Regions from separate parts of the Rahnella sp. GSA61A genome, predicted to be linked through region 1. Evidence: predicted binding sites of a transcription regulator. Region 1 holds the regulator's gene; each other region holds the start of a gene.
What was found. Region 1 encodes Fur, which represses iron uptake genes when iron is present. Its sites were predicted from a motif close to ATAATAATGAGAACNACTATCAA; they were not measured.
Positions count from the first base shown of each region.

Region 2: LC431_RS06730 (TonB-dependent receptor domain-containing protein) is a predicted target of Fur. The motif match lies at 3,500-3,522, and genes of this name have one in related genera.
Region 3: exbB (tol-pal system-associated acyl-CoA thioesterase) is a predicted target of Fur. The motif match lies at 1,938-1,960, and genes of this name have one in related genera.

Region 1 covers NZ_JAHXYO010000002.1:200,201-210,572, reverse strand. Annotated here, with positions in the region: gene pgm (phosphoglucomutase (alpha-D-glucose-1,6-bisphosphate-dependent)) at 1-1,424, opposite strand, end outside; gene seqA (replication initiation negative regulator SeqA) at 1,449-2,003, opposite strand; gene ybfF (esterase) at 2,245-3,027, shown strand; gene ybfE (LexA regulated protein) at 3,289-3,570, shown strand; gene LC431_RS03020 (methyl-accepting chemotaxis protein) at 3,647-5,311, opposite strand; gene fldA (flavodoxin FldA) at 5,733-6,260, shown strand; gene fur (ferric iron uptake transcriptional regulator) at 6,573-7,028, shown strand; gene chiQ (ChiQ/YbfN family lipoprotein) at 7,157-7,492, opposite strand; gene LC431_RS03000 (OprD family outer membrane porin) at 7,506-8,876, opposite strand; gene glnS (glutamine--tRNA ligase) at 9,355-10,372, opposite strand, start outside.
Region 2 covers NZ_JAHXYO010000004.1:62,863-73,234, forward strand. Annotated here, with positions in the region: gene LC431_RS06720 (paraquat-inducible protein A) at 1-12, opposite strand, end outside; gene LC431_RS06725 (DUF3313 domain-containing protein) at 39-701, opposite strand; gene LC431_RS06730 (TonB-dependent receptor domain-containing protein) at 909-3,281, opposite strand; gene LC431_RS06735 (TetR/AcrR family transcriptional regulator) at 3,668-4,279, shown strand; gene LC431_RS06740 (siderophore-interacting protein) at 4,418-5,230, shown strand; gene LC431_RS06745 (PadR family transcriptional regulator) at 5,233-5,715, shown strand; gene map (type I methionyl aminopeptidase) at 5,771-6,571, opposite strand; gene LC431_RS06755 (ParD-like family protein) at 6,564-6,818, opposite strand; gene LC431_RS06760 (hypothetical protein) at 6,978-7,367, shown strand; gene LC431_RS06765 (pentapeptide MXKDX repeat protein) at 7,469-7,735, opposite strand; gene LC431_RS06770 (molybdopterin-dependent oxidoreductase) at 7,787-8,590, opposite strand; gene LC431_RS06775 (cytochrome b/b6 domain-containing protein) at 8,601-9,227, opposite strand; gene LC431_RS06780 (response regulator transcription factor) at 9,381-10,103, shown strand; gene LC431_RS06785 (HAMP domain-containing sensor histidine kinase) at 10,107-10,372, shown strand, end outside.
Region 3 covers NZ_JAHXYO010000015.1:83,520-93,891, reverse strand. Annotated here, with positions in the region: gene LC431_RS18435 (TRAP transporter small permease) at 1-498, opposite strand, end outside; gene LC431_RS18430 (TRAP transporter substrate-binding protein) at 555-1,532, opposite strand; gene exbB (tol-pal system-associated acyl-CoA thioesterase) at 2,055-2,975, shown strand; gene exbD (TonB system transport protein ExbD) at 2,985-3,419, shown strand; gene garD (galactarate dehydratase) at 3,491-5,062, opposite strand; gene LC431_RS18410 (MFS transporter) at 5,614-6,957, shown strand; gene garL (2-dehydro-3-deoxyglucarate aldolase) at 7,018-7,788, shown strand; gene garR (2-hydroxy-3-oxopropionate reductase) at 7,772-8,710, shown strand; gene LC431_RS18395 (glycerate kinase) at 8,831-9,970, shown strand; gene LC431_RS18390 (amino acid deaminase) at 10,088-10,372, shown strand, end outside.

The DNA of each region.
Region 1 (10,372 bases):
CCGGCCAGCGTGTCGGCTTTCACCTGTTCAGGAGAAAGTTTAGACAACGCGGCTTTCTGCGCATGAGTCGCAGGTGCCTGAATACGGTTGTAGCTTGGTGCGCCAAAGCGGGCAGCCAGCTCATTGTAATGTTCCTGCGGGTTCTTACCGGTAACGGCAGTAATTTCCGCCGCCAGCAGGCACATGATGATGCCGTCTTTGTCGGTAGACCACGGCGTGCCGTCGAAACGCAGGAAAGAAGCCCCTGCACTTTCTTCGCCACCAAAACCGAAGCTGCCGTCAAACAAACCATCAACGAACCATTTGAAACCAACCGGCACTTCCACCAGTTTACGGCCCAAATCTTCCACCACGCGGTCGATCATCGCACTTGAGACCAGCGTTTTACCGACGGCAACGTCTTTGCCCCACTGCGGACGGTGCTGGAACAGATACTGAATCGCCACCGCCAGATAATGGTTCGGGTTCATCAGACCCGCAGGCGTCACGATACCGTGACGGTCATAGTCAGGATCATTAGCAAAGGCCAGATCGAATTTATCACGCAGCGCCAGCAGACCCGCCATTGCGGATTCGGACGAGCAGTCCATACGGATCACGCCGTCGTGGTCGAGATGCATGAAACGGAAAGTCTGATCGACTTCATCGTTCACCAGCGTCAGATCCAGTTTGTAATGCTCCGCGATGCGTTTCCAGTATTCGATACCGGAACCGCCGAGGGGATCCACACCCAGTTTCAGACCCGCTTTCTGAATCGCAGCCATATCAACGATGTCGGTCAGCCCTTCGATAAACGGCTGAACCAAATCTTTCGCTGTCAGATGACCACTTTTCCACGCCAGATCCAGAGACTGACGTTTCACACCTGTCAGTTTCGCGGCCAGCAATGCGTTAGCACGTTTCTCAATCACGGAGGTCAGGTTGGTATCCGCCGGACCGCCGTTGGTCGGGTTATATTTGATGCCGCCATCTTCCGGTGGGTTGTGCGAAGGCGTGATGACGATGCCATCCGCCAGCGCGCCGCCGTTACGGTTATGCGTCAGAATGGCGTGAGACACAGCCGGTGTCGGCGTAAACCCGTTGTTTTCCTGAACAATGACATCAACGCCATTGGCGGTCAGCACTTCCAGCACGGAAATAAACGCCGGTTCAGACAACGCGTGCGTGTCTTTACCCACGTAGCATGGCCCGGTGGTGCCCTGCTCTTTACGCACTTCGGCAATCGCCTGAGCAATCGCCAGAATATGCGCTTCATTAAAGCTGTGACGCAACGCGCTACCGCGATGGCCGGACGTGCCGAATTTCACAGCATGCGCCGTGTTTGCCGGATCCGGTTGCAGAACGTAGTACTGTGACGTTAACTGCGCCACATTGATCAAATCGCTTTGCTGAGCAGGTTGCCCTGCACGGGGGTGATTAGCCACTGGCGCTTCTCCCTTACGCTGAAATTAAAGGGTGCCGCAAACTTTGTCAGTCAGTTCCGTCGGGAACTGCATGAGCTGCATGATGTGTTCAATCATGCTGCGTTTACGACCTGTGTTGGTATTCGTAATAACCCAATACGGCGTTCCGGGAACGTGTTTAGGCTTGGTATGAATGCCGTTTTGCAGCAAGGTTTGCTGGTCACCGGCAAAGTAAGTCCGCGTGCGCCCGGTCAGAGAGTCGGTCGCCGTCGCAAATTCTTTAGGGTTCAGGGTATACAAGGTCGAGAGGATCAGCATAAAACGGTTAACCGCTTTAGTCTGTTCTGCGTATTCGTCGGACAGCAACAGTTCACGAACGGCGCGGACTTTATCACGCGACGTCGGTGCGGCGGCGGCGGCAGGTTTTTCCTGCGCGACAGTTCCGGCGATAACAGAAGTGGTCACTGGTACGGCAGGAGCGGTCTGACCGGCAGTAAACTTCAACATACGGCGTAAAATATCAGACGCACTTTCACCGATTGCTTGCGTGTGGCTGGCAATGTAGCGGTAGAGTTCTTCGTCAACCTCAATAGTTTTCATCTTTATCCAGTACTGTTTTTCTACTTAATTCATTCGAAAGGATTATACAAATTTCTACGCAGTAACAAACAGAGGAATTGCGCCGCGAAGTAAAATCCAGACAACTTCCCGATTTTGCTGCATGCAGGCTCCGGCCCGTTCTGCTCCTGGTAGTCAAATCCCGCTCAGGCATCTGGCAGAAACTTTCTGTTTTAAAAAATTATCCGCAAGTCATGATAACCTAATGAGATTGTTTATCTGTATGAACTTCTCTATGAAATTACATTATCGCCTGCAAGAATCTGAAGTCGCTGACAGCACTGCACTGCCGGTTTTGCTCATCCACGGATTGTTCGGCACCCTTGATAATCTGGGCATTCTGGCCCGGGACCTGAGACAACAGCATAACGTGTTACAGGTGGATTTGCGTAATCACGGCCAGTCAGGACGTTCTGATGAAATGTCTTACGCCGCCATGGCGCAGGATTTAGTGGAAACGCTGGAAGCTGTTGGTTTCCAAAAAGTCATTGTGATCGGCCATTCAATGGGTGGGAAAGCGGCGATGGCGTTGACGGCACTGATCCCCGACCGTATCGAAAAGTTGATCGCCATTGATGTCGCGCCGGTGGATTATCACGTGCGTCGCCATGATGAGATTTTTGCGGCGATTAATGCCGTGACCGAGGCAGGACTCCGCGACCGTACCTCCGCTACCGAATGTATGCGCACGTATATAAAGGAAGACGGCGTGATCCAGTTCCTGCTCAAATCATTCCAGCAGGGAGAATGGCGCTTTAACGTGCCGGTGCTGCTCAGTGAATACGAAACTATTACCGGCTGGGAAGACGTGCCTCCGTGGGATCACCCGGCGCTGTTTATCCGTGGCGGGCTATCGCCGTATGTGCAGGATGAATATCGCGACGCGATTGCCCGACAATTTCCGCAGGCCAAAGCGCATGTGGTGGCGGGAGCCGGTCATTGGGTGCACGCGGAAAAACCCGATGCAGTACTGCGCGCGGTGCACCGTTTCATCGATGCGGCCTGAGGTTTAACATCCTGGGGATAAATTGTGCAAAAAGTCTGCACAACTTAAGAAGTTATCATGAAATCAGGGTAATCAGGCGTTGTGAACCCCTGGTGCGCCAGTGTATGATTGCGCGCTATAATTTTGCCGCCCCGTTTACTCACAGTGAGTCGCGGGAGGTGAATTGGGTCAGGGTTTCTTAGCCCGAAATGTGTGAAACGCTCGTCAGGAACCGGCTTGCGGTTTTCCGATGTAAAAACTTCCCTGGTTGTACCGCTACCTATGGCAAAAGAACAACTGGATCGCACGACGATTGATCTGTTCGCAGATGACCGTCGTCCGGGGCGTCCAAAAACAAATCCGCTATCCCGTGATGAACAGCTCAGGATCAATAAGCGCAACCAGTTACGCCGCGATAAAGCGAGCGGCCTGCGTCGTGTGGAGCTGAAAATGAATGCCGATGCTGTTGATATGCTCAATAAGCTGGCAGAAGAACGCAATATCAGTCGTAGCGAATTGATTGAAGAGATGCTGCTGTCGCATCTTAACGGTCATGAAGGCTGATTGAAAAGCGGGTAACCCTCTCAGGCTACCCGTTTGTTTTTTCTTACTTATTCCATATTAATTCACGTCTTCCTGCTCAGAACGTTTCCCAGTTTTCAGCACTTTTCGCCGAAAGCATGCTGGTATCCGGACGCAATAACGGTGCGGAAATTGACTTCCCCGGACGTGAACCGACGCTCGTCACGCTATCTTTAAGTTTGAACGTAGCAACGGCATTGTTCAGCAATGAAGCCTGCTCTTCCAGTGATACTGCAGCCTGCGACGCCTGTTCTACCAGCGCGGCGTTCTGCTGTGTGACGCTGTCCATTTCTGTGACGGCAACCGCCACCTGACTGATTCCTTTGCTTTGCTCATCGGATGCAGAGGCAATTTCCGCCATGATGTCAGTGACATGCGTAATTGAGCGCACCACTTCATTCATCGTATGACCGGCGTTTTCAACCAATTTCGAACCGCTGTCGACGCGGGAAACCGATTCGCTGATGAGCTGCTCGATTTCTTTCGCCGCCTGCGCACTGCGTTGTGCAAGATTGCGCACTTCGCTGGCAACCACTGCAAAACCGCGCCCCTGCTCGCCCGCACGTGCCGCTTCGACGGCAGCATTCAGCGCCAGAATGTTGGTCTGGAAAGCGATGCTGTTAATCACAGAAGTGATTTCAGCAATTTTCTTCGAGCTGCCGGAGATATCTTTCATGGTGCTGACCACGTCTGCCACGATGTTGCCGCCCTTCTGCGCGGTGGTGGAAGCCTCCATCACCAGCTGGCTGGCGTGATGCGCGTTATCGGCATTGTGTTTAACGGTAGCCGTCAGTTCTTCCATGCTGGCAGCGGTTTCTTCCAGCGCCGACGCCTGTTCTTCCGTACGGGAAGACAAATCGTTGTTCCCGGCTGAAATTTCTGACGCGCCCTGATAGATGTGATTGGTGCAGTTGCGGATGGTCTGAACGGTATTGACCAGGCTCAACTGCATCTCGTTCAGCAACGGAATCAGCTTACCGGCGCAGTTTTTACCGAATTCTTCCAGATAAAACGTCAGATCGCCGCTGGCGATCACCGCGAAGTGACCGCGGATTTTATCCAGCGGCTTCACCAGCGCCATCACCAGATAACGGTCAGTCAGCAATAAAATCACCAGCCCGATACCAAATGCCGTCAGCAGAATCACTTTGCTAAATGACGTCAGATGGGTGGATTGCCGTTGTGCCGCATCAAAATCGACAGCGATCTGACCGCTGACTTTTTCCATTGATGAGCCAAAGCTGCGGCTCAGTGCAGGCACGGTGGAATTGGCTAGCTGGTTATAGGACTCCGTATTTTTGCTGCGGGCTGCGTCGAACAATGGCGTGACGCCCTGCGTGATCAGATTTTCCCAACTGGTGATTAATTCCTGCACGGAGGAATCTTCCAGCCCCGGATGCGGTGCCGCTTTAAAACTGGCCAGAGCCTGCGTCAGCCCGCTGAGTGATTGTTTGGCGGTATCAAAAATTTCCGGACCTTTTGACGGATCGGCCTGAAGCTGTGCCACGGCGCGGCTCAGGCGCGTCACGGTACGAAAATACTGATCATTTCCTTTATTGATCAGCGCCATATTGTTGACCAGCTCGGTACTATTTTTGGTATTTTGGGTCAGTGTGTCCAGTGAGGTGACGGTGTAAAGGGAAACACCTGCCCACATGACGCAAAAGATGCCAAGAATGGTTAATAAAGCGGCCCTGATGGTGATATTTTTTAAAAACTGCACGATATGCCTCTCTCGAAACATGTCTGTTTCTGGCCTGAGGATTGACGGGGATGCGGAGAATCAAGACAGGTAACCAGCAGGCAAGTGCCCCAGGACATGTTTGAACACCTCTCCGGGCATCGATTTCTTTATTATGTTGAGATTGCTCCCGAATCATCTATCGGCGGAATGTTCTCGAAATTTAGTATTGTGACAACTTATTTCTCAAACTTGCTTTTGACCTCATTAACCCTGAGGTTAATTCGCCGCAGGTGAAAGCACACAAAGGCGATAACACATAAAAATATTGCCCGATAAACTTATTTCCCAGTTAAGAAGGCGAGCAGAAGCATATTCTCCGCCGCACGAGTTTGCTATCATCTGCATTATTATTGCCTGCGTTGCAGAGCACTTCATTGAGAACAAGAGGTTAGGTAATCTTATGGCCGTTGTAGGTATCTTCTTTGGATCCGATACAGGTAACACCGAAAACATCGCAAAAATGATCCAGAAGCAATTGGGTAAAGATGTTGCAGAGGTGCATGACATTGCGAAGAGCAGCAAAGAGGATCTGGAAAAATTCGATATTTTGCTTATCGGCATTCCAACCTGGTATTACGGTGAAGCGCAGTGTGACTGGGACGACTTTTTCCCAACGCTGGAAGAGATAGATTTCGAAGGTAAGCTGGTGGCACTGTTTGGTTGCGGTGACCAGGAAGACTACGCCGAATATTTCTGCGATGCGCTGGGCACCGTGCGCGATATCATTGAGCCACGCGGCGCAGTGATTGTCGGACATTGGCCTACCGAAGGTTACCACTTTGAAGCATCTAAAGGCCTGGCGGATGATAAGCACTTCATAGGACTGGCAATTGACGAAGATCGTCAGCCCGAACTGACCAGCGAACGTGTTGATGCCTGGGTGAAACAGATCACAGAAGAACTTAGCCTTTCTGAAATTATTGGCTAAAAACCCTGTTGGCCCTGAGGATTTATTCTACAATTGAAGGGCCAAACTATTACTGAAATTAACAATTTAACTGCTACAAAATTGTAACTTTCGGTCGTATCAAGGTACACTGAGTTCCTCTGTTTTTTCTATTGATCAAGTCGTTGCATTCCAAATGTGACCGGCAATTTGTGATCTTTATTAACAGGCTGTCGTTGACGAGAATTGGCACATTGCGTTAAACGAAGAGACTAAACGAATAATTTTGTGCCGCCGATGCCACAGGCTGCATGCCTCAACTTGATTAGCACATAGTAACAGGACTGAATCCGCATGACTGACAACAACACCGCACTGAAGAAAGCCGGCTTAAAAGTCACGCTTCCGCGCCTCAAAATCCTGGAAGTGCTGCAAGCGCCGGAAGGTCATCACGTTAGTGCGGAAGATCTTTACAAGCAACTGATTGATATGGGTGAAGAAATTGGCCTGGCGACGGTTTACCGCGTTCTGAACCAGTTTGACGACGCCGGTATTGTCACCCGTCATAACTTCGAAGGCGGCAAGTCCGTATTCGAACTGACCCAGCAACATCACCACGACCACCTGATCTGTCTGGATTGCGGTCGTGTGATCGAATTCCGTGACGAATATATTGAAGGTCGTCAGCGTGAGATTGCTAAGAAACACGGTATCAAGCTCACCAACCACAGCCTGTATCTGTACGGCCACTGTGAAGCAGGCGATTGCCGCGAAGATGACTCTTTGCACAACGATAAACCTGCGCAGTAATCTGCACAGGCTTTGACTAAATTAACCGCTGAAAAGCGGTTTTTTTATGTCTGATATCGACGCAGATTGAGCCCGGATAGCAGGCATAAAAAACCCCGGCAAGCCGGGGTATGTTTCGCTGCTGAGATTCACGGCTTAGGTGAATTGTTCGTTTTTATTTCCTGCCAGATTTTCCCGCAATCAGCAGCATATGCCTGACCGTCGCCAGTTTTACGCGCCGTCAGACATCGCTGATAATCCACCACGCGCACCGTCTCCTGTTCTGCAAATTGCTGGTGGGCTTTTTCCTGTTTCAGTTTATTCAGTAACACCTCGCAGGATGCCAGTTTGTCCGGATTGCCTTCTGACGTATTGATACAGGCACGGTAATCTTCCCGCGTTTGGGATATTTGTGCCTGATCGGCGGTGGGTGCACAACCGGCCAGCAGAACAACCGAAACCACGATCATCAGTAATTTATTCATCGACATAGCGACCTCAGAAAATAGTGAATGGAGCGATAACGATGAATTTCACGTCTTTTTCATCCTGGAAAATGTTGCCGTAACCGCCGCCCCAGCTCGGAATATCCGAATGGTTGTCGTACTGGGTGTAATGCAGTTTGAACAACGTCCCTTTGGCGCGCCCTTCCTGAATGGTGTACAGCGCATCCAGGCTCCATGCGCTTTCTTTCAGACGCTGGCTCTGGTCATAAGCGGCGTTGGTGCTCGGTTTGGCATCCCAGGCATAGACGTACGAACCACCGACCGCGAAGCCCGGTAAATCCCATTTCGCCAGATCATACAATACGCCTGCATATACTGCTTTTTCACCGTTGGCGTTGAAGTCCGAGCGGTTGTCCCACCACACATCAAGACGGCCGTTTGAGGAAGAATAAGTCGGGGTCATGCGCTGCAGGAAGTAGCCCTGATTCCCTTCCGCTTTCACCATCGTCCCTTCCAGACGCCAGTTAAACTGCCCGGTGGTATAGCCAAAGGTCAGTGCCTGCAACCATGCCAGACCGTCATACAGACTGTTCGGATCATTCTTGTCACTGATGCGGTCTTCTGCACCATAGAACTGATAGCTGGTGGTCAGCGGATTGCCCAGCAGATCCATTTTGTACGAGGCTTTAGCAAAGTACTGATCGACATAACTTTCAGCCTGGCCAAATGCGCCTTCCAGTACGAAGTCATTTTTAAAATCATATTTCGCACCGAGCGAATGAATATAAGAAACGCCGGTTTTCTTGTCATTCTGGCGGAAATCATCCATTTCCAGATGCCACGGCGATTTATATTCATCAGCCCACATATAGGAGAAACTCAGTTCACCCGGGTCACCGAAATCGTGTTTATAACCGGCTTCCGCACCGCGATACGTACCCGGCATAAAGCTCCAGTGCGGTGCGATCAGCGTCTGTCCGGTAGGCTGAATATACCCTGCGTGCCCCCAGAATCCGCCGTATTTGAATTTACCGGCTGCCTTATAAAGACTGACCCCACTTTTATCCCCGGAGTAATCTTCGTCGTAGGCGCGATTGCTGTTGGAAAAGGCGATTTCGTTGGGATGGCCGCTCTCGCTGCTCTCGGCCATTTCAATCGCCGTAAAGGCTGCGATATCAATACCAAACATGTCCCAGGCATAGCCGGAAGAAAAATCGAGGTTCAGGTTAGCGGTAGAATGCGAAAGGTTGGTTGTATAGTCTTTGTAGTGGTCACTCGCCGGATCCATGTCCTTGCGGTCACGTTCACGCTGCCAGTAGTACACACCGCCGGTCAGTGTGGAATCATCAATAAAACCGGCTGCTTTGGTCTCTTGTGAAAACATCATTCCGCCACCCAGTAAGGTGCCGGCGAGAGAATACATGGCAGGTTTCAGGTAAGCCGATCCCCTGCCCCTGTTACGGCGCTTGTGCATAGAGATTCCTCATGTTGACTAAAAAAACGAGCAAAACCCAAACGGGTATAAAAAGCGGTCGCCAGAGGCGTAACCGGTTAAATCAACATCAAGAGTATTTTTCGCGACGCGAATTATCAATGAGTAATTAATCATTAATTATCGAAATATGACAAAGTGCACATAAAGATGAAAAAGCATTACAGAGGTATGCAGGAAAGGATTAAAGCAATGGACTATAATAATATATAATTAAAACATACGATTAAACAAAATCATCTTACAGTTTAAACGTTTCAGCAATATGAACGGCTGTGGCACAACGTTTTAAAAGTAAGCATAGGAAATACATTAATTCGCGACGAAAAACAAAAGGCATCTCTGACAAGAATAACAGGCGAAAAAAAACGCAGCCTGAACTGCGTTTTTATTACCTCATACTGAGGGCTTACGCGACGGGTTTGCTTTCCCAGGTATCACGCAGGCCAACGGTACGGTTAAACACCAGATGTTCAGCACTTGAGTAGCGATTGTCGGCACAGAAGTAACCTTCACGCTCAAACTGCAGGCTGATTTCAGCCTGTGCAGCCACCAGTGATGGCTCCACGAAACCGTGGGAAATCACCAGGGAATCCGGGTTGATGGTGGTCAGGAAGTCTTCCGCCTGGCCCGGGTTTGCGACGCTGAACAGACGGTCATACAGGCGGAACTCAGCCGGTTTGCCTTCAGACGCGGACACCCAGTGGATCACGCCTTTCACCTTGCGGCCATCGGCAGGATCTTTGCTCAGCGTGTCGATATCGTAAGAACAGAAGATAGTGGTGATATTCCCTTCCTCGTCTTTCTCGATACGTTCTGCTTTGATCACATACGCATTACGCAGGCGCACTTCTTTGCCCAACACCAGACGCTTGTACTGCTTGTTGGCTTCTTCGCGGAAATCAGCCTGATCGATGTAAATCTCACGGGTAAACGGCACTTCGCGGGTGCCCATTTCCGGTTTGCCCGGATGATTCGGCATCTTCACCATCTGCACATCATCACCGGTAAAGTTTTCAATGATCACTTTAACCGGATTGATAACCGCCATGGCGCGCGGTGCGTTCTCGTTGAGATCGTCACGGATGCAAGATTCCAGCGCCATCATTTCAACGTTGTTATCCTGCTTGGTAACGCCGATACGACGGCAGAATTCACGGATAGATGCCGCGGTATAGCCCCGGCGACGCAGACCTGAAACGGTCGGCATGCGCGGGTCATCCCAGCCTTCAACAATCTTCTCGGTCACCAGCAGGTTCAGCTTGCGCTTGGACATGATGGAGTATTCGAGATTCAGACGGGAGAATTCGTACTGACGCGGGTGGCATGGAATAGAAATATTATCCAGAACCCAGTCGTACAGACGACGGTTATCCTGGAATTCCAGCGTACACAGCGAATGGGTGATCCCTTCCAGCGCATCGGAA
Region 2 (10,372 bases), on a different contig from region 1:
ATAGATTTTCATGGTGATGTCCTGTGTCCTGCCGTCACTTATTTCAGTTGTGCCTGCAACTGTTCCGCGCCTTTATCCAGCCCGGTTTCGGCCGCACTCAGCGCACCCCAGGTCGCGCCAATGTTCAGCGAGTTCGGGTATTGCTTCGCGATATAAGCCTTCAGCAACTGATTGGAGGGGGCGTCATAAATTTCCACCGCATAACTCACGGAGCCGGTGAATGAACCCTGTTTGCCGCGCACTGACTGCACGATGTTGTACGGCCCGCCCATCAGATCAAAGCGGGTGAACGTGCCCAGAAACGCGGTGGTGGTTTGCGCGCCGGTGAGCGTCAGCCGGATACGTAAGGTGCCTGGGGTAATAGCGTTGGTCAGCGGGAAACGCCCGCCGACACTTTTGCCGAACTGCTGCTGCATGTACGCCGCCAGTTGCTGTTTTTGCTCCGCCGTGACGTCATCAAACTGGGCATCCTTGCCCTGATAAATCACCACCGGATCGAGGATCGCGCGGCTGTATTTATTCCAGTCCGTCGGGGTGTTGTAGCTGTATGCGATATGGCCTGAATCGTCCTGGGTATCAGGTTTCATTTGTGGAGAAGAGGTGACCCCGGTGTAGGGCACAGGCTGGGTACTCGCGCACCCGGTGAGAAAACCCAAAGAAATCAAAGCCGCCAGAGAATAGCCGTGAACGGATGCAGACATTTTTCCTACCTTTTTAAGAATCGTCGCGGGACGTCGGTTTCGGTTTATTTCAAAACCGTACGGTACGGTTCATTTATGGGGTAATAAAATTCCCATGTCAAGAAAATGTACAGGTGGGTTTAGTTTTGAGGAGAAGGTCACAAGGCGTAAAAAAGGCGTCATGTTTGCACATGACGCCTATGATGTTGTCCGTTCGGGCGTTATCGGTTAGAAATCGACGTTCACGCCCAACTGGAAGCTGCGACCCGGCATCACAGCCAGCGCTTTGTTGTACTCATCCTGATTGGTGGTTTCGGTCAGGGTGCGGCTGCTCAGATAATCCCAGTATTTGCGGTCGGTGATGTTATAAACGCCACCGCTGAGTTTCACGTTCTTCGCGACTTTCCAGTAGGCCGTTGCATCCACCATACCGTAGCCCGGCACATTCATGTATTCGGTGGTGGAACCCGTGATTGGCGTCCCGGCATTGGTGTAGCTCTGGCGGCTGGTCGCTTCGGCTTTTTTACCTTTCACGAAGGTGGCGGTCAGGGCGGTGCCGTAGATGCCGGATGGCGCATCCCATGCCACGCCAGCCACAAACTTCATTGGCGGCACGCTGTCGAGGTCAACATATTTGTCGCCATCGTAGCTGGATTTCGATTCACCCTTGGCATAACCCAGTGCGAAGGTGGTGCTCAGGCCATCAACGCTGCTGAACCAGGTACCGTAGTTAATTTTGGTACTCAGGTCGCCACCGTAGATAAAGGCTTCATCGCGGTTTTCTGCCTGATAAATCGTATAAATATTGGAGGGCACATTGGTGAACATACCCGGGCTGCCCGCGCGGGTGTAACGGGTGTTAGCAATGAAGTTTTTGTAGGTGTTATAGAAGAGAGAAGTCTTGAAGGTCACGCCTTCCGTGGCTTCGCCTTTCATGCCCCATTCAAAGTTATTGCTGGTTTCGGTTTTCAGATTAGTGTTACCGATCAGCGCGTACTGACCACGTCCTGCATAGTTAGAACCGAGGTTCCAGGAGCCGTAAAGCTGGCTGGCATCCGGGAACTGGGCACCGCGCTGGTACTGCAGGTAAGTCATCAGCTTAGGGGTGATGTCATAGGTGAAGGCCAGTGATGGCAGGGCCTGTGTATCGGAGTTGGCTTTACCGTACAGGGTGGAAACCTGATCTTCAGAAACAATGCTGTTGGACAAGTCTGACAGGTTTTCTGCCTTGGTATTCTGATACGCGACACGCACCGCAGGCACCACAGAGAAGTTATGGCCGTCGAGGTCAAACTTGATGGTGTCTTGCAGGAAGCCGCCGAGGATATACGTCCGGCTGTTAGCTTCCGGCTGCATGATAGTCGTGAAAGCACTTTGATCCGGGCTTTCGCGGAATGGACGTTCAGTGTTGGACACGCGGCCGTTGATACCGGCACTCAGCTCATGGCGACCCAGCGTTTTTAGCCAGCTGGTCTCCGCGCCGTAAGTGTTCACGTCATAGTTTGAGTAGACGTTCATCATCTGCTTACTTTCGTTTGGCAGATAGGTGTTGTCGTGTGCCTGAGTGTACTGGTAATACACTTTCGAGACGATGGCATCCACGTAATCGTTGAATGGCGTCCATTCATCTTTCAGGCTCGCGCCCCAGCGGCGGGTGTTACTTTGCTGTTGTGCGGTACCCAGAATCGCGCTGCCAGCATTGTTCCAGGTATCGTAATGGGTGTGGTTCACTTTCTCGTAGTAATCGAGGGTGCCGGTGATTTTATGCGCATCATTCGGCTGCCAGATGACCGACGTCATAATGGCGTCAGAGTGCCAGTTGGCCGGATACGCATCGAGCGTATCGCTGTTGTTGCTGGTTTCCTGGCCGTCGCGGCGGCTGATGGCGATCAGGCCCCGCAGGGTTTCGTCACCGGCGGCAGCGGTGATGCCGTTGTGCCAGGAACGATCCGAAGAATCATAATCAGACTGGTAACCGAAATAGACTTCCTTGCCCGGACGCAGGTAATCGTCGGCAGATTTTGGCAGGAAGGAAACGGCACCGCCGATGGAGGTGTTGGCGCGATCGGCTGATGTGGCGCCGGATTCAATATCCACCTGACCGTAAATATACGGGTCGATGTAATCGCGGCCAATACCAAAGGTATTCAGGCCCGCACGGCTGACGTAGCTGCGCCCGGTAGCGTTTGGCTGCGGAATACCGTCGACGTCAATACCGACGCGGTTGCTTTCCAGGCCACGGATGTTATAGCCGGTATAACCGCTGCGGTCGAAGCCGCTTTTGCCGTTGCCGGAGCCGCCACTCGCGCCGGTCGCGGTGATCAGCGGCTCATAACGCATGATAGTGCCGAAATCATTACCGCCTTTTCGCTGCATTTCTGCCGCCGTGATGGTGGTTTTCGAGCCTGGTTTTTTATCCGGCATCGTTTCGGTGACAGTCATGACTTCTTCATTGTTCTGCGCCAGATCCTGCGCGGTACGCACCGCCGGTTTTTTTTTGATGGCTTCAGAAGATTGCGTATTGCTTGCTGTGAGATCGGTATTGTCTTTAACGGCTTCCGCTGCATTTACGTTAAAGGTGGTGGTGAGAATCGTCCCCATGAAAATGACGTTTTTCACCAAACCCTGCTGTGTAAAGGATTTGAACATTTGTTATAAGTCCTGGACTAATTTTTTTAAGTTCTGCTCGCATTTACTGCCTTTCGACAAATCAGACGCGCTGGTCATCTGCATGCAATTCTTCCGTGAAAAGGCCATTATCCTTATAAAATATGGGTTTATTTAACATCCGCACCCATTTCGGCTTCGTGAGAATGATAATGATACTGATAATTGTTATCAACAAAATGATAAAAAAAATGTAGTTCTTAACGAAATCTTTGCAATTCGTCTTTCGAAACGGGCCAGGGGGCGCGGCTTTACAAGCCGGAAAGGCATGGTTAGAGTGGGTATAAATAGAAACTGTACCGTACAGTTAAGGAGTGAAAATGAAAGTACGTACCGAGGCCAGAAGGGATGCGATTGTGGATGCCGCGGCGGAATTATTTCAGGAGTGCGGCTACGAGCGTGCTTCGATGAATGAGCTTGCCCGGCGGCTTGGCGGATCAAAAGCCACACTTTACAATTACTTTCCCTCCAAAGAATCGCTGCTGGTGGCGGTGGTTAAAGCCTACGCCACCGGGCATCTTTCCGATGCCGTTGACGGGCTTTCCGCCCCCTTGCCTGATCTGCCGCTGGAAACGGTGCTGACCCGTTTTGGTGAAAGAATGTTGCTGGTGCTGACCAACGACGGTACCGCGCTGGCGGTATACCGGATGGTGATTGCCGAAGCCGGGCGTTCTGACATCGGTATGTTGTTTCACGATGCCGGTCCGGGTGAAGCCATCGAATCACTGGCGGCATTTTTAGCGCTGGCGATGCAAAAAGGGCAACTCGGCAATGCCGATGCCGATTTGCGCGCGCGCCAGTTTCTGGCGCTGGTGACGGCGCAAACCAATATGCGTTTGTACCAGAGCGACCCTGCACCACTGGACGTCATCGAGATCAAGCAACTGGTGAAAAACGCCGTCGAGATGTTCCTGTACGGCGCCGTGCGCTAGCCATTCTTCCTCCTGCCACTGCAATCCGAAGCCATCCACCGCGATGGCTTTTTTGTTTTTCCTTACACTTTCCGGGATTGCGGAAAACATGACTAAGATATATCTTTCAGCAAACCTTATCGCAAAAGAGAGAACGTGATGGCACAACATCGAACTGAAACCCCTGCCGCAAATCTGCCGGTTCGTGTCAAAAATGAACTGGTTTTCCGTCATATCACGGTAAAAAGCAGTGAAACGATTTCCGGCTGTTTTAAACGCATTGTATTAAACGGCGACGAGCTGAGCGGGTTTACGTCACGCGGCTTCGATGACCACATCAAACTGTTTTTCCCGGCGAATCCGGGGGATGTCATTACACCACCCACCGCCACCGAAGAAGGGATTGTGTGGGGCGAAGGGCCGCGTCCGCTGAACCGCGAATACACGCCGCTGCATTACGATGCACAGACCAACGAACTGACGCTGGATTTCTATATTCACGACGGGGGTGTCGCCAGCGAATGGGCGGCTGATGCGAAGCCGGGCGATAAACTGATCATCGGCGGGCCACGTGGTTCACTGATCATCCCGACCACCTATAAATGGCAGTTGTATGTCTGCGATGAAACCGGTCTTCCGGCGGTGAAACGCCGTCTGCGTGAGCTGAAACAGGCGGCGTCTGACGCCAAAATCACCGTGCTGGTGAAAGTGAAAGACGTGAGTTGCATCAGCTATTTAGATGATGAACAAGACTTCAACATCGAATGGATTGTCAGCGATGAGCACAACGGTTATCAGGAAGATGACGCGGCGGTTAAAAAACTGAAAAGCCTGCCGCTGCCGGAAAGCGATTACTACATCTGGGTCACCGGTGAAGGGAAATTCGCCAAAGGGCTGAATGATTATTTCGTGGAAACCCGTGGATTGGATGCGAACCTGGTGCGTTGTGTGGCCTATTGGCATAATAAATAACGATGATGAATCATAAACACCGCCGCGAAAGAATGTTCGAAACGGGGGATATCCGCCTGCTGATGCTGCATTTTTTGCAGCGGCGTCCCGCCCACGGTTATGAACTGATCAAGGCCATCGAAGAATTATCCAAAGGTGAATACACGCCGAGCGCCAGTATCATTTATCCGAACCTGACCTTTTTAGAAGAACAGGGGTTGATTTCGGCCAGCCAGGAAGAGGGCGGTAAGAAGCAATATGCGATTACACCGGAAGGTTCGCAATCGCTGGCTGAACAGGGAGAGCTGCTCGGCTCAGTGACGGAAAAACTGCATTCGCTGGCGATTTTATCCAACAATCGCAGCATTCCTGAAATGCAGCGCGCGATAAACAATATCCGCATGGCGCTTAACCTGCGGCTGGCGAAAGGCCCCATCGGACAGGAGACACTGTATAAAATCACCGATGCGTTAGACCGGGCGACAAAAGAAATCGAGCGCAGTTAGCCGTACCTCAGAAAGCAAAAAGCCTCCGGATGGAGGCTTTACTGTCCCAGTATTGTCACTTATCTTCCGGCCACGGGGTCAGTATTTCATAACCATCTTTCGTCACCGCAATCATATGTTCCCATTGTGCGGACAACGAATGATCTTTAGTCACCACGGTCCAGCCATCGGGCAGGACTTTGTTTTGTTTTTTACCGGTATTGAGCATCGGTTCGATGGTAAATAACATGCCTTCCTGCAATACCAGCCCGTGACCTTGCTCGCCATAATGCAGCACCTGCGGATCTTCGTGATAACCCATGCCGATGCCGTGGCCGCAATACTCTTCCACAATGGAAAACCCTTCGCGTTTCGCGACAGTGGCAATCGCATGGCCGACGTCGCCGAGCGTTGCGCCGGGACGTACCACTGCAATACCGGCCATCATTGCTTCATAGGTGGTATCCACCAGACGCCGCGCCATAATGCCGGGTTCACCGGCGTAATACATACGGCTGGTATCGCCGTACCAGCCGTCTTTGATCAGCGCCACGTCGATGTTAACAATGTCGCCTTTTTTTAGCGCCTTATCGGAAGGAATGCCGTGACAAATCACGTGGTTGACGGAGGTGCAGGTGGTTTTCTGATAGCCGTGATAACCGATATTGGCCGGTATCGCCTGCAATTCGTTGACGATAAAATCGTGGCAGATGCGGTCCAGTTCGTTGGTCGTAACGCCTGGCACTACGTACGGCGTGATCATATGCAACACGCGCGCCGCCAGTTTACCGGCGATACGGGCTTTATCGATGCCTTCCGGCGTTTTGACCATGCGGTTATTGTTGACGAAATACCTGCTGTCTAAACCATTATTCATTGCTTGCCTTCCTGTGTGTGCCACCCACGTTTAACAGCGTGCGGATACTTCCGGTGTTTTCTTCAGATTCCATGCTGCACTGCACCAGCAATTGCGAAATCTGGCTGTGCGTCATATCAGGATGGGTTTCCATCAGCATGCCAATCTTCATCCAGTGCTCGGCCTGTGCGTTCATCGAACGCGTATAAGCCATGCTGGCAATACGCAAATTCTCGTGCATCAGTTCTGAAATCTTAATGATACCCATGGGCTTGCCTCGGTAGTATACGAATCATATATGTTTTATATACTACGCAAAGCGAAAACGAAACTCAACCGGCGTGTTTCATGACACCTTTCGGGAAATGGCGTATATTGTGTTGATTTTTCAAGCTCTTATCCCAAATTTTAAATCCAAAAGGTTCACATGAAATCTACAAGTAAGTTACTTATCGGCCTTGTCTGTGTCATGGCGCTTTCTGGCTGCGCGCGTACCGAGCCGGTAACGACGCCGCATACCACGCTGGCAACCCATAATTCAGAAAGTCAGATCAGAACCGCTATTATCGACGCAGGGCAAAAACGTGGCTGGATAATGACGGATGGCGCACCGGGCGTGATTAACGGTCATCTGAATAACCGTGAACACAAAGCAGATATCCGTATTACCTATGACACCCGCGGCTACACCATTAATTATGTCGGCAGCACCAATCTGCTGGCCGGGAAAGGCGAGATTCACCGCAGTTACAACCATTGGGTGAATAATCTCGACAATGATATTCAGATTCGCCTGGCGTCCAGTGCCACAAAATAGTTAAGTGTTAAGGGGGCGTGGTATTGGCTCTTAACAGAAAGTAAAACGCCTCCGCTGAACAGACGGAGGCGTTTTCGCTATATGGCCGGGTTTAGTGGCGCTTACTGGCCCGAGGACTCTTTTTTCATCGCGTCTTTGGACATGGAATCTTTCGACATGCTGTCTTTCTTCATGTGATCTTTCGACATGCAGTCTTTGCCCATACTGTCTTTCGCCATAGTGTCTTTGCTCATGCTGTCTTTTTTCATGCAGTCTTTTGACATATGGCCCATGGTGTCTTTCTTCGCCATTGCGTCAGCGGCATAGGTGGTGCTCACTGCGCCCATCATCAGGCAAGCAGACATCATCATTATGGTTAACTTTTTCATGGTAAATCCTTCTCTATAGGTTTGATGTACAAAGGGTGTTGTGGAGAGTGTTCAGCTTCCGCCGAACCAGTTGTAGCCCTGATCTTCCCAGTAGCCACCGGTAAATTTATTGGTAATTTCAATCACTTCGATGTGTTTCGGATTCTTGTAGCCGAGTTTGGTCGGCATCCTCAGCTTCATCGGGAAGCCGTATTGTCGCGGCAAAATCTGGCCGTCATAGGTCAGCGCCAGCAGGGTTTGCGGATGCAGTGCCGTCGCCATATCGATACTGGTGTAATACGCGTCGGCGCATTTAAAACTGACATATTCCGCCGTGAGATCTGCCCCGATCAGGCGCAGAAAATCGCCGAACGGCACGCCGCCCCATTTACCAATCGCGCTCCAGCCTTCGACACAAATGTGTCGCGTCACCTGACTGACCTGCGCCATTTTGTACAGCGTCGGCAGTGACCATTCGCGTTTATCCAGTGCCAGACCGGCGATTTTCAGGCGGTAAGCGTTGCCGTCGACTTGTGGCGCGTCGTCTTCGGCGTAAAAAGCGTTAAACGGAAACGGACGGGTGATCATCGATTCGGCATACACCGGCGCGAGGCGTGTTGAACCGAACAGCCAGCCCTGCACGCGGTCATTGAAACCGGAGATTTTGCCCAGCGCATTTTCCACGCTGGCGTTATCGCTGATATCGCAACCGGTCAGCATCGCCACGCCGCCGAGTGTCAGTCCGCGTTGTAAAAACAGGCGGCGGGAGGGCGCATCCAGTTCGCGGATAATCTGTTTTTTCGCTTCCTGTAAAATCGCTTCGCTGTCGGAAGGACTGAAAATCTGGCTGAGGGTTCTTTTAACGATGTTTTTCATCATGTCTTCCTTAACGCCCGCGGATCATGGCAATCAGGGTTTTCGGCACCAGCGCCACCATCACGATATGCAACACCACAAATCCCACCAGTGAAGCCATCGCCAGAAAATGCACATAACGCGCGGTATCAAAGCCGCCCATCAGTTCGCGCAGCAGCGGGAATTGCACCGATTTCCACACCACCAGCCCGGAAAGCACCAGCACGATGCCGTCGAACATCACGAACACATACGCCGCACGTTGCACCATGTTGTAGTGCCGTAAATCGTCGTGTTTCAGCTTGCCACGCAGGGCAGCCCGCAAATCATTGAAGATGCCGCGTGGCGTCAGCGGCCAGAATTTCTGTTTCATCCGGCCGGTAAAAATGTTCATCAGCAGATAAAACAGGCCGTTAAAACCGAACAGCCACATACCGGCGAAATGCCACTGAATACCGCCGCCGAGCCAGCCACCCAGTGTCACCGCTGGCGGGAAATCAAAATCAAACAGGGGTGATGCGTTATAAATCTGCCAGCCGCTGGCCACCATAATCAGCACCGCCAGCGCATTCAGCCAGTGGGTCAGCCGCAGCCACAAAGGGTGCACCGTGGCCGGTTTGGATTTTGTCTGATGAGGTAATTCCGTGTGTATTGTCATAATGAAGTCCGGCTGTCCGCCCTGTGATGTAGCGAGTATTGAGCGGATTTGTTCCCCGAGACCTCACGCAAAGTTAAATAAAATGTGATAACTCGCAGACGGTTGCTTGTGTAGACTCAAACCATTAGGAAACGCCACGTTTTGGGATAACACATGGATAAGACGAAGAAGATCCTGATCGTTGAAGATGACGGGGATATCGCAGAACTGCTCAGCCTGCATCTGCGTGATGAAGGTTATGAGATTACCCACGCCGCCGACGGCAATCTGGGGGTGGCACATCTGGAGAAGGGCGGCTGGGACGCGCTGATCCTCGATCTGATGCTGCCGGGCGTCGATGGTCTGGAAATCTGCCGCCGTGCGCGCAATATGACGCGGTATACGCCGATCATTATTATCAGCGCGCGTTCCAGCGAAGTACATCGCGTGCTCGGGCTGGAACTGGGCGCGGACGATTATCTGGCGAAACCGTTCTCTATGCTGGAACTGGTGGCGCGGGTCAAGGCGCTGTTCCGGCGGCAGGAAGCGATGAGCCGTAATCTGAAAATGGATGCCGGAACGCTGAGCTTTTCCGGGCTGGTGATCGACCCGATTGCGCGTGACGTGATGCTCAATCATCAGTCTGTCGAGCTGACGCCCCGCGAGTTTGACCTGTTGTATTTCTTTGCCAAAAATCCCGGCAAAGTATTCTCGCGACTCAGCCTGTTAAATCAGGTCTGGGGCTATGAACACGAAGGGTATGAACATACGGTGAACACCCATATCAACCGGCTGCGCATCAAGATAGAAACCAATCCGGCCGAGCCGGAACGGATTCTGACCGTGTGGGGAAAAGGCTATAAATTCGTGTCCTCTTCTGAGGCGTCACAAGGGTAAATCATGAAAAATCTCACGCTGGCGCAAAGACTGACTCTGGTGTTTATGGTGCTGCTGATCGCCTGCTGCGCGCTTTCCGGCTATATGCAGGTGCGTTCCAGCAACCAGTACAGCCAGTCGGTGATCCAGCGTCTGTCGGCCAATCTGGCGACGCAGATCGCGGCGAATAATCCGCTGCTCAGTCAGGGCGACTGGGATCCCAAAGCGGTCCATACGCTGTTTGATCAGCTGATGGCGGTGAATCCGAGCGTTGAGGTGTATCTGCTCGA
Region 3 (10,372 bases), on a different contig from region 1:
GCCCAGCATCACCACAGGCCGCTGATGTTGCGGGCCGGCAATGATCTGCTCAATGATGAATAACAACGTCAGTGCAGAACCTATAGGTAGCGGCAGATAGGTCTGTCCGGCGGTCAGCAGCGGGAATTCCGCCACCGGCTGTTGCCAGAGTTCACTGCACAATTGCAGGCTGTACCAGAAAATAAACACGCTGATGGCCAGCATCATCAGGTCAGCCAGCAGGGCAGAAAATTTTTTCAGCGCAGGTGGCAGGCGGTCAGTGACCATCGCAACGACGATGTGTGAACCAGCGCGGTAACTGACAGCGGCTCCGATAAAGGTGAACGTCACCATGCACATAATCGCGATCGGCTCCGGCCACGACAGGGCGCTGTTCATCACGTAACGGGCAAAGATCCCAACCGGGATCACCGCCACCATCAGCAGCAACGCGATGCCCGCGATCCACATCGCGCAGCGGTAAAGAATGTCCATCAGGGTGTGATAACTCGAAACCATAAATCCCCCGGCGAAAGATCAGAAAGAAGCAGCCCGCAGGCTGCCGGTGTCAGGGTTTACTTCACGTCAGCGATTTGCTGCATCAGATCCTGATGGTCTTTGCCGAATTCATCGCGCACGGATTGCGTGGCTTTGACATACGTCGCGGGGTCAATCTCATAGAATTTCACGCCGCCCGCTTTCATCGTGGCGAGGGCTTTCTCGTTATAGGCTTTCCACAGTTCGCGCTGTTCGTCCTGTGCTTCTTTCGCCAGTTTGAGGATTAACTGCTGGTCTTCCGGTTTCAGTTTGTCCCATTTCACTTTTGAATACAGGAACAGCTCCGGGATGATGAAATGGCGGCTGTAGGTGTAGTTTTTCACTACCGGCAGGTAGTTATGGGCGACAAAGGTTGGCGGGTTGTTTTCGGTGCCGTCAATGACGCCGGTCTGCATGCCGCTGAACACTTCACTGACGCCCATCGCCACCGGATTGGCACCCATCGCTTTCAGCGTTGCCAGCGCAATCGGACTGCCCTGTACGCGGATTTTCATGCCGTGCAAATCTTCCGGTTTCACCACCGGTTTTTTGGTGATCAGGTTACGCGTCCCGCCATCCATCCAGCCGAGAAAAACCAGTCGCGAATTCGGATTGTTGGTGATTTTATCGCCGATTTCTTTACCGATCTGACCGTCGAGCACTTTGTGCATATGGTCTTCGTCGCGGAAAATATAGGGCAGGGTGAAGACATTAATTTCTGGCAAAATCGAAGCAACCGGCGTCATCGACACACGGATGATATCCAGCGCACCGAGCTGCGCCTGTTCAATTTCCTGCTTTTCATCTCCCAGCACGCCGCCCGGAAACGTTTTAATTTCGAGGCGTCCGTCTGTTTGCTTTTGCAGTTTTTCGCCCATGTGCTGGACGGCGACCACGTTGGGATAGCCTTGCGGATGCACGTCGGCGGCTTTCAGCGTTTGTGCTGACACGCCATGCGTAAATAAGAGGGTCGCGGAACTCAGGCAAAGGCTGAGAAGTGCTTTTTGCATTTTCATCAGTTTGTCTCCAGGGTACTCGGTAAGGGAAAGATAAATGTGAACAAGTATCGAACAGGACGGGCGCAGAGGCGTTGCCGGTTCATTTTGAAAAATGTCTGAATAAGCTTTTAAATGATAGGGATGCATGACGTGCCGGTGTGAGGTCTTCGCCAGTGAATGCACTTTATCCTATTTTTTGTTGTGCGGTATTTGAGCGTTATCACAAACTCGTAACAAATGTAAAAAGCTGTTGCTTAATATTTAAAACGTTGTTTTAACTTGAGTAATGAAGCTCAGATGATTGATTTACTGTGTGATTTTTTTTGAAAGTGTGACGGAGGTTAAATTGTTCAACCTTTGTACAAACAGGAAAAACCTTGTCATCTGTCAATGACACGTCGGGCGGCAGGCGGGACAATGTAAATAATAATGAGAACGACTATCAATTAGGCCTTTTTCTTTGATATCATTCGGCGTTATTCATTCCTTCTACACACTGATTCTGGCTGGAGGCGACGCGTGAAAACGGCTCGCAATAAGATGAAAGAGGCGACCTCATTACTGATGTCGTTAATGTTGGTTGCTGGTCTGAGCGGCAACGCGATGGCTGCACCTGCGACGCCGGCGGGACAAGCCGTCAATTCTGCAGCAACTCAACCTGCAACGGCTGACGCACCGGCGACCGGTGACGCAACGCCAGCTCCGGTGATGCAACCCGCGCCAGCAGAGACGGCACCCGTGATCCCAACCGATTTGTCTGTTATGGGCATGTACCATCACGCTGATGTGGTGGTGAAGACCGTCATGATCGGTCTGCTGCTGGCTTCTGTGGTCACCTGGGCATTGTTATTCAGCAAGGGTGCGGAAGTCTTCACGGGCAAACGCCGTATGCGCCGTGAATTTGATGCGTTGTCCTCCGTTCGTACGCTGGACGAAGCCGCCGAGCAGGCTGAAAGTTTCGCTGCCAGCAGCATCAGCGCGCAGATGATCCGCGATGCGCAGAACGAGCTGGAACTGTCTGCCGGATCGACTGACAACAACGGCATTAAAGAGCGTACCGGTTTTCGCCTTGAGCGCCGCGTCAGCGCCGCGGGTCGTTACATGGGCCGTGGCAACGGTATTCTGGCGACCATCGGAGCAATCTCTCCCTTCGTCGGCCTGTTCGGTACCGTATGGGGCATCATGAACAGCTTCATCGGTATCGCACAGACGCAGACTACCAATCTGGCGGTCGTCGCACCGGGTATCGCCGAAGCCTTACTGGCCACGGCTGTGGGTCTGGTTGCGGCTATCCCTGCGGTGGTCATCTACAATATTTTCGCCCGTACCATCACCTCTTACCGTCATCAGGTAGGCGATGTGGCGGCGCAGATTATCCTGTTACAGGGCCGTGATTTGGATCTGGCTGCCAGCGAAGGCAATGCGCCACGCGGTCAGACAGGTCAGTTACGCGTAGGGTAAGAACAGATTATGGCTATTCGGTTAAACGACGATATCGACGAAAGTGGTGAAATGCATGACATCAACGTCACGCCTTTTATCGACGTCATGCTGGTATTGCTGATCATCTTCATGGTGGCGGCACCGCTGGCCACCGTAGATGTGCGGGTGGATTTACCGGCTTCGACGGCAAAACAGCAGCCGCGTCCGGAGAAACCGATTTTCCTGTCGGTGAAAGCTGACAAGCAACTGTTCCTCGGCGACACGCCCGTGAACAGCGATAATATGACCGCGATGCTGGATCAGCGTACTCAGGGTAACAAGCAGAGTACGATTTTCTTCCGCGCGGACAAAAGTGTCGATTACGAAACGCTGATGAGCGTGATGGATAACTTGCGTAAAGCCGGTTACCTGAAAGTCGGGCTGGTGGGTGCAGAACAAACCGGTGCCGCTGCGGCGCAGTAAGTTGTGAATCAAATCAGACGCACAAAAAAGGCCAGCATTGCTGGCCTTTCGTTTATCTGCAAAACGGTAACTCAGGTCACCGGCGCCGGGTTAAACACCGCCAGCGCATTATGGATGCCCCAGGTGTCTGACCAGGTTTTCTTGCGACCGCTGGCGATGTCCAGAATGAAATGGAACAGTTCCCAGCCCACATCCTCGATGGTGGCATCACCGGTCGCAATTGTCCCGGCATTGATATCCATCAGATCGTGCCAGCGGTTTGCCAGCGTGGTACGTGTTGCCATTTTAATCACCGGCACGGCAAGCAGGCCGTATGGCGTACCGCGTCCGGTGGTGAATACCTGAACGGTAATACCGGAAGCCAGTTGCTGTGTCCCGCAGACAAAATCGCTGGCAGGTGTGGCGGCGTAAATCAGGCCTTTTTTGGTCGGACGTTGTCCCGGAGACAACACTTCTGAAATCGCACTGGTACCGGATTTAGCAATCGAACCCAGGGCTTTTTCAACCACGTTAGCCAGACCGCCTTTTTTGTTGCCCGGAGACGGGTTGGCGCTGCGGTCGGTCTGACCCAGCGACAGATAATTATCGTACCAGGCCATTTCTTCCAGCAGACGTTTACCCACGTCGACGTCCGCTGCACGCGGTGTCAGCAGATGGATAGCGTCGCGCACTTCTGTGACTTCTGAAAACATCACTGTTGCACCGCAGCGCACCAGCAAATCCGAAGCGTAACCGACTGCCGGGTTGGCGGTGACACCGGAGAAGGCATCACTGCCGCCGCATTGTGTGCCCACAACCAGATCGGAAGCCGGACAGGTTTCGCGCTGGCGGCGGTTCAGGCGTTCCAGATGAAATTGTGCGACCGTCAGGATATCGTCAACCATCGACTGGAAACCGACATGTTGCTCATCCTGCAAACGCACAATGTGCGTGTCATCGAGTGAAATCGCCTGCACATCCGGCGTGCCTTCCAGCAGGCGCTCGGGTTGCAGCTTCTCACAGCCCAGACCGACCACCATGACTTCGCCGCCAAAGTTCGGGTTCAGCGCCAGATTGTGGATGGTACGGATCGGGATAATGGCCGCAGGGGCGTTAATCGCCACACCGCAACCGTACAAATGATTCAGTGCCACGACACCGTCGACGTTGGGGAATTTCGGCAGCAAATCACGTTCAATGATTTTCACTACGTAATCCACTACGCCCGCCACGCAGTGCACACTGGTGGTGATTCCCAGCAGATTTTTGGTGCCGACGCTGCCGTCGGCATTGCGGTAGCCTTCAAAGGTATAGCCTTCGAGTGGTGGCAGCGCGGGTGGCACACGGGTGGCCAGCGGCAGGCTGTAAAGTTCAGGGGCGACCGGTAATTCCACCAGGGATTCATCAATCCAGCTGCCCTGCGCGATATCCCGTACGGCATAACCAATGACTTCTCCGTAACGAATAATATCGCCGCCTTTAGCAATGGGTTCTAACGCCACTTTATGGCCTTGCGGAATATGCTCAATTAATTCCAGACCGTTCGCAAATCGGGTGCCGGCTTTTAAGCCGTTGTCATTCACAATAATCGCCACGTTATCGCTTTCATGAACTTTAATAAAAAGCGCTTCGGTAGCGTGTTCTTTATCTTTATTACGTGACATAACTGTCTCCGCGTTTATTAAACATCCCGGAACAAAAAATTCCGGTAAATTATCTGAAGTTGACGCTCAATAATGTTCTTGTAAACATGCTCTGGTAATACAGGGTATGGCATCCATTATAAGGCAGTCTTCCGGCAACCTCATTGTGCAACTGACCAGCTTTTTGCCCGATGAACGTCATTCTGTGTGGCAGGTGACAGAATAAATGTGATGTAAATCACCCTTTGATTTGAGCGGTTATCGGTTCCGCACAATCTGTGATTCTCCTCCCACACCGATGTGTGGATGCAAAAGAATAGTCACAATCAACGGGGCTATTCTTGGGCGAATGCACAGTGTTATTTCGTGGCCTCCTTTTTATACTGTATTGGCCCTCTGAAGGTGACGTTGAAAGTAATACAGGTAAATTTCAGGCGATCATAAATAAAGTGTTTATTGCCTGTTTCGAATTAAGACGCTGTACGGCGAATAACCACAGGTGAACGAAAAACGTTATTTCAATAACGGTGAGCTCCCTGAAAAATTTTCGCATTATGACAATGAGGGTCACCATGAACATTCAATCTCAGTCCGGGACAATCGCGCAAAGTAAGGTACGGACCCATATCCGTTACTATATTTTGCTGATTATCTTTTTAATCACGGCGGTGAATTACGCTGACCGCGCCACGCTCTCTATCGCGGGAACCGAGGTCGCGCGTGAGCTGGGCCTGGATGCTGCCGACATGGGACAAATCTTTGCCGCGTTCGGCTGGGCTTATCTGATTATGCAATTGCCCGGCGGCTGGCTGCTGGACAGATTTGGCTCCAAAAAAGTGTACACCTACAGCCTGTTCTTCTGGTCGCTGTTCACCCTGTTGCAGGGTTTTGTGGGCTGGTTCCCGCTGGCGTACGGCGCACTGACGCTGTTCATGTTGCGTTTCATGCTCGGTTTCTCCGAAGCTCCATCGTTCCCGGCGAACGCCCGTATTGTGGCTGCCTGGTTCCCGACCACTGAACGCGGCACGGCTTCCGCGATTTTTAACTCCGCACAGTATTTCTCACTGGCACTGTTTTCGCCTTTGCTGGGCTGGCTGACTTATGCCTGGGGCTGGGAACATGTTTTCATCGTGATGGGCGTGCTGGGTTTTGTCCTGACGCTGGTGTGGATCAAATTCATTCACAACCCGCCGGAACATCCACATATTTCTAAAAGTGAGCTGGAGTATCTGACAGACGGCGGTGCCGTTGTTGATATCGACCACAAGAAAACGGACAGCGCGAAAAGTGGCCCGAAATGGAGCTACGTTCGTCAGATGCTGAGCAGCCGCATGATGCTTGGGATCTTCTTCGGACAGTATTTCATTAACAGTATTACGTGGTTCTTCCTGACCTGGTTCCCGATTTATCTGGTTCAGGAAAAGGGCATGTCTATTCTTAAAGTGGGGATGATTGCCGCAATTCCTGCGCTGTGTGGTTTTGCGGGCGGTGTGCTGGGTGGCGTGTTCTCAGATTTTCTGATCAGACGCGGCTACTCGCTGACCGTGGCGCGTAAAATTCCTATCGTGCTGGGCATGTTATTAGCCACCAGCATCATTTTGTGTAACTACACAGACAATAACGTACTGGTCGTCACCCTGATGGCGCTGGCGTTCTTCGGTAAAGGCTTCGGAGCGCTCGGCTGGCCAGTGATTGCGGATACTGCGCCAAAAGAAGTCATCGGTCTGTGCGGCGGCATCTTCAACGTGTTCGGTAACGTGGCCTCCATCGTGACGCCGCTGGTGATCGGCTACATCGTGAAAGGTCTGCATTCTTTCAATATGGCATTAATTTTTGTGGGCTGTTCAGCACTGATGGCGATGCTTTGCTATCTGCTGGTGGTCGGCGATATCAAACGTCTGGAACTTAAGAAATAGTAAATTGCGATGCGGGGTAATCCGGGCATCCCGGCTCTGCCCCCTTTTATGAGGTCAGATATGAGTAATCAAATGATTCCAAACCGGTTCCGCCAGGACTTATTGCAAGGGAAAACCCTGATTGGCTGTTGGTCAGCATTATCCAGCCCGATCTCAACCGAAGTGCTTGGCCTCGCAGGTTTTGACTGGCTGCTGCTCGACGGCGAACACGCGCCAAACGATGTTAGCACTTTTGTGCCGCAGCTGATGGCGCTGAAAGGCAGCCGCAGCGCGCCGGTAGTTCGTCCGCAATTCAACGATCCGGTGGTGATTAAACGTCTGCTGGATATCGGTTTCTACAATTTCCTGGTGCCGTTTGTGGAAACACAGGAACAGGCTGAGCTGGCCGTTGCTTCGACCCGTTATCCGCCTGCCGGGATCCGCGGCGTTTCCGTTTCCCACCGCAGCAACATGTTCGGCACCGTGCCGGATTACTTCAACAGCATCAATGACAACATCGCGGTGATGGTGCAAATCGAAAGCCAGCAGGGCGTCGATAATCTGGACGCGATTGCTGCCGTTGATGGCATCGATGGCATTTTCGTCGGCCCGAGTGATCTGGCCGCAGGCATGGGGCATCTGGGCAACGCCGGACACCCGGACGTGCAGGCCGCTATCCGTCACATTTTTGCGCGTGCAAAAGCGCATGGCAAACCGAGCGGTATTCTGGCACCGGTTGAAGCGGATGCGCGCCGTTATCTGGAGTGGGGCGCGACCTTCGTGGCTGTCGGCAGTGATTTAGGCGTTTTCCGTGCAGGCACACAGGCGCTGTGCGATCGCTTCACCCAGTGATCCGCTCTCATTACATCAATATAAAGAGGATACCCGAATGAAAATTGGCTTTATTGGTTTAGGCATCATGGGCAAGCCTATGAGCAAAAACCTGCTGAAAGCAGGTTACGAGCTGGTCGTTATGGACCGCAATCAGGATACCGTCGGCGAAATTGTCCAACTCGGCGCGACAGCCGCAGACACACCAAAAGCGGTGGCTGCGGTTTCTGATGTGATCATCACCATGCTGCCAAACTCGCCGCAGGTGAGAGACGTGGCGCTGGGCGAAAATGGTCTGATTGAAGGCGCTCGTCCGGGCACCATTTTCATCGACATGAGTTCTATCGCGCCGCTGGCAAGTCGTGAAATCAGTGAGGCGCTGGCCACTAAACAAATCGCGATGCTCGATGCGCCGGTCTCCGGTGGTGAACCAAAAGCCATCGACGGCACTATGTCTGTCATGGTGGGTGGCGACAAAGCCGTGTTTGATAAATGCTATGAAATCATGAAATCCATGGCGGGTTCGGTGGTGCATACCGGTGATATTGGTGCAGGCAACGTGACCAAGCTGGCGAACCAGGTGATTGTGGCGCTGAACATTGCGGCGATGTCAGAAGCACTGGTGCTGGCAACCAAAGCGGGCGTGGATCCGGATCTGGTTTTCCAGGCAATTCGTGGTGGTCTGGCAGGCAGTACCGTGCTGGAAGCGAAAGCGCCGATGGTGATGGATCGCAACTTCAAACCGGGCTTCCGTATTGATTTACACATCAAAGATTTAGCGAACGCACTGGACACCTCACACAGCGTCGGCGCACAACTGCCTCTGACCTCGCTGGTCATGGAAATGATGCAGGCATTGAAAGCGGATGGTCATGGGCAATCTGACCATAGCGCTATTGCACGCTATTATGAAACCTTAGCGAAGGTTGAAGTTACCCGTTAGTCTGCGGCGGACGCGCGGCGCTGAATGAACACGGCCGGCGCGCGGCCCTTCAGGCAGGATGCAAAACTGACAGGACGCTTTTCCACATCGGCGCGTGCAGTTTATGAAGGTAATGACTTTATGAAAATAGTGATCGCACCGGATTCATACAAAGAAAGTTTGTCTGCTTTGGATGTGGCAAAAGCCATCGAGAGTGGGTTCCGTGAGATTTTCCCCGAGGCAGAGTACGTCAAGTTGCCGGTTGCCGATGGCGGCGAAGGCACGGTAGAGGCCATGGTGGCGGCTACCGGTGGGCGTGTGGTGAAGGTGAATGTCACCGGACCACTGGGCACCCCGCTTGAAGCGTTTTTTGGCCTTTCAGGTGATGAGAAAATCGCTTTCATCGAAATGGCGGCGGCCAGCGGGCTGGAAAGTGTTCCTCCGGCGCAACGTAATCCGCTGAAAACCACGTCGTATGGTACAGGTGAACTGATCCATTCTGCTCTCGGCCACGGCGTAAAACACTGCATTATCGGGATTGGTGGCAGCGCTACCAACGATGGTGGCGCTGGCATGATGCAGGCGCTGGGCGCGAAGTTGCTGACCAAAGATGGCAAATCTATTGGTCAGGGCGGAGGCGAGCTGGAAAAACTGCACCACATTGATATCAGCGGGTTGGATCCGCGAATTAAAACATGCCGCTTTGAAGTGGCCTGTGACGTCACGAATCCACTGACCGGCAAGGACGGAGCTTCTGCCATCTTTGGCCCGCAAAAAGGGGCAACACCGGAGATGATCGAACAGCTCGACGGCTATCTGCATCATTACGCCCGGGTGATCAAACAGGATCTGGGTATCGACGTTGAGCATGTTCCCGGAGCTGGTGCTGCTGGTGGCATGGGAGCGGCACTTTACGGGTTCTGTCATGCCGAACTGCGCCAGGGCATTGAGATCGTCACCGATGCGCTGGGGTTGGATGAACTGGTGAAAGATGCCACGCTGGTGATTACCGGTGAAGGGCGGATTGACAGTCAGAGCATCAATGGCAAAGTGCCAATTGGTGTGGCACGGGTGGCTAAACGTTACAACAAGCCCGTGATTGGTATTGCCGGCAGTCTGACAAAAGATGTTGATGTCGTTTACGACCATGGTCTGGATGCTGTTTTCAGCGTGCTCTACAGCATTTGTACGCTCGATGATGCCCTGAAAAACGCCGCAGACAACTTGCGTAAATCAGCACGAAATATTGCCGCCACTATTAAGTTATCGCAAAAGCTTTAACCGACAGCACTCAGGATATAAAACCGGTGTTCAGGCCCAGCCTGCGCCGGTTTTTGTATTTTATTTCCCTCGGTTTTACGTTAGGTTTTAAAGACATTCGCCAATGAGAAAACACGTATGTCAGAGATCGATTTTTCACAGCAGCCGGTTAATACGCAAACGAAAGGGCTGGGGCCGCTGAGTGACGGTGCGCGCATGCGCGATATCCGTGAACAGGGCTGGAATATCCTGCGTGAAGACGTCAGCCTGCCGGTGGCGGTGCTGCTCGAAGAGAGAATCGAACACAACCTTTCCTGGATGCGTGAATTTATCCAGCGTTATCAGCTTAAACTGGCACCGCACGGCAAAACCACCATGAGCCCTGAGTTGTATCAGATGCAGCTGGAATTCGGCGCATGGGGC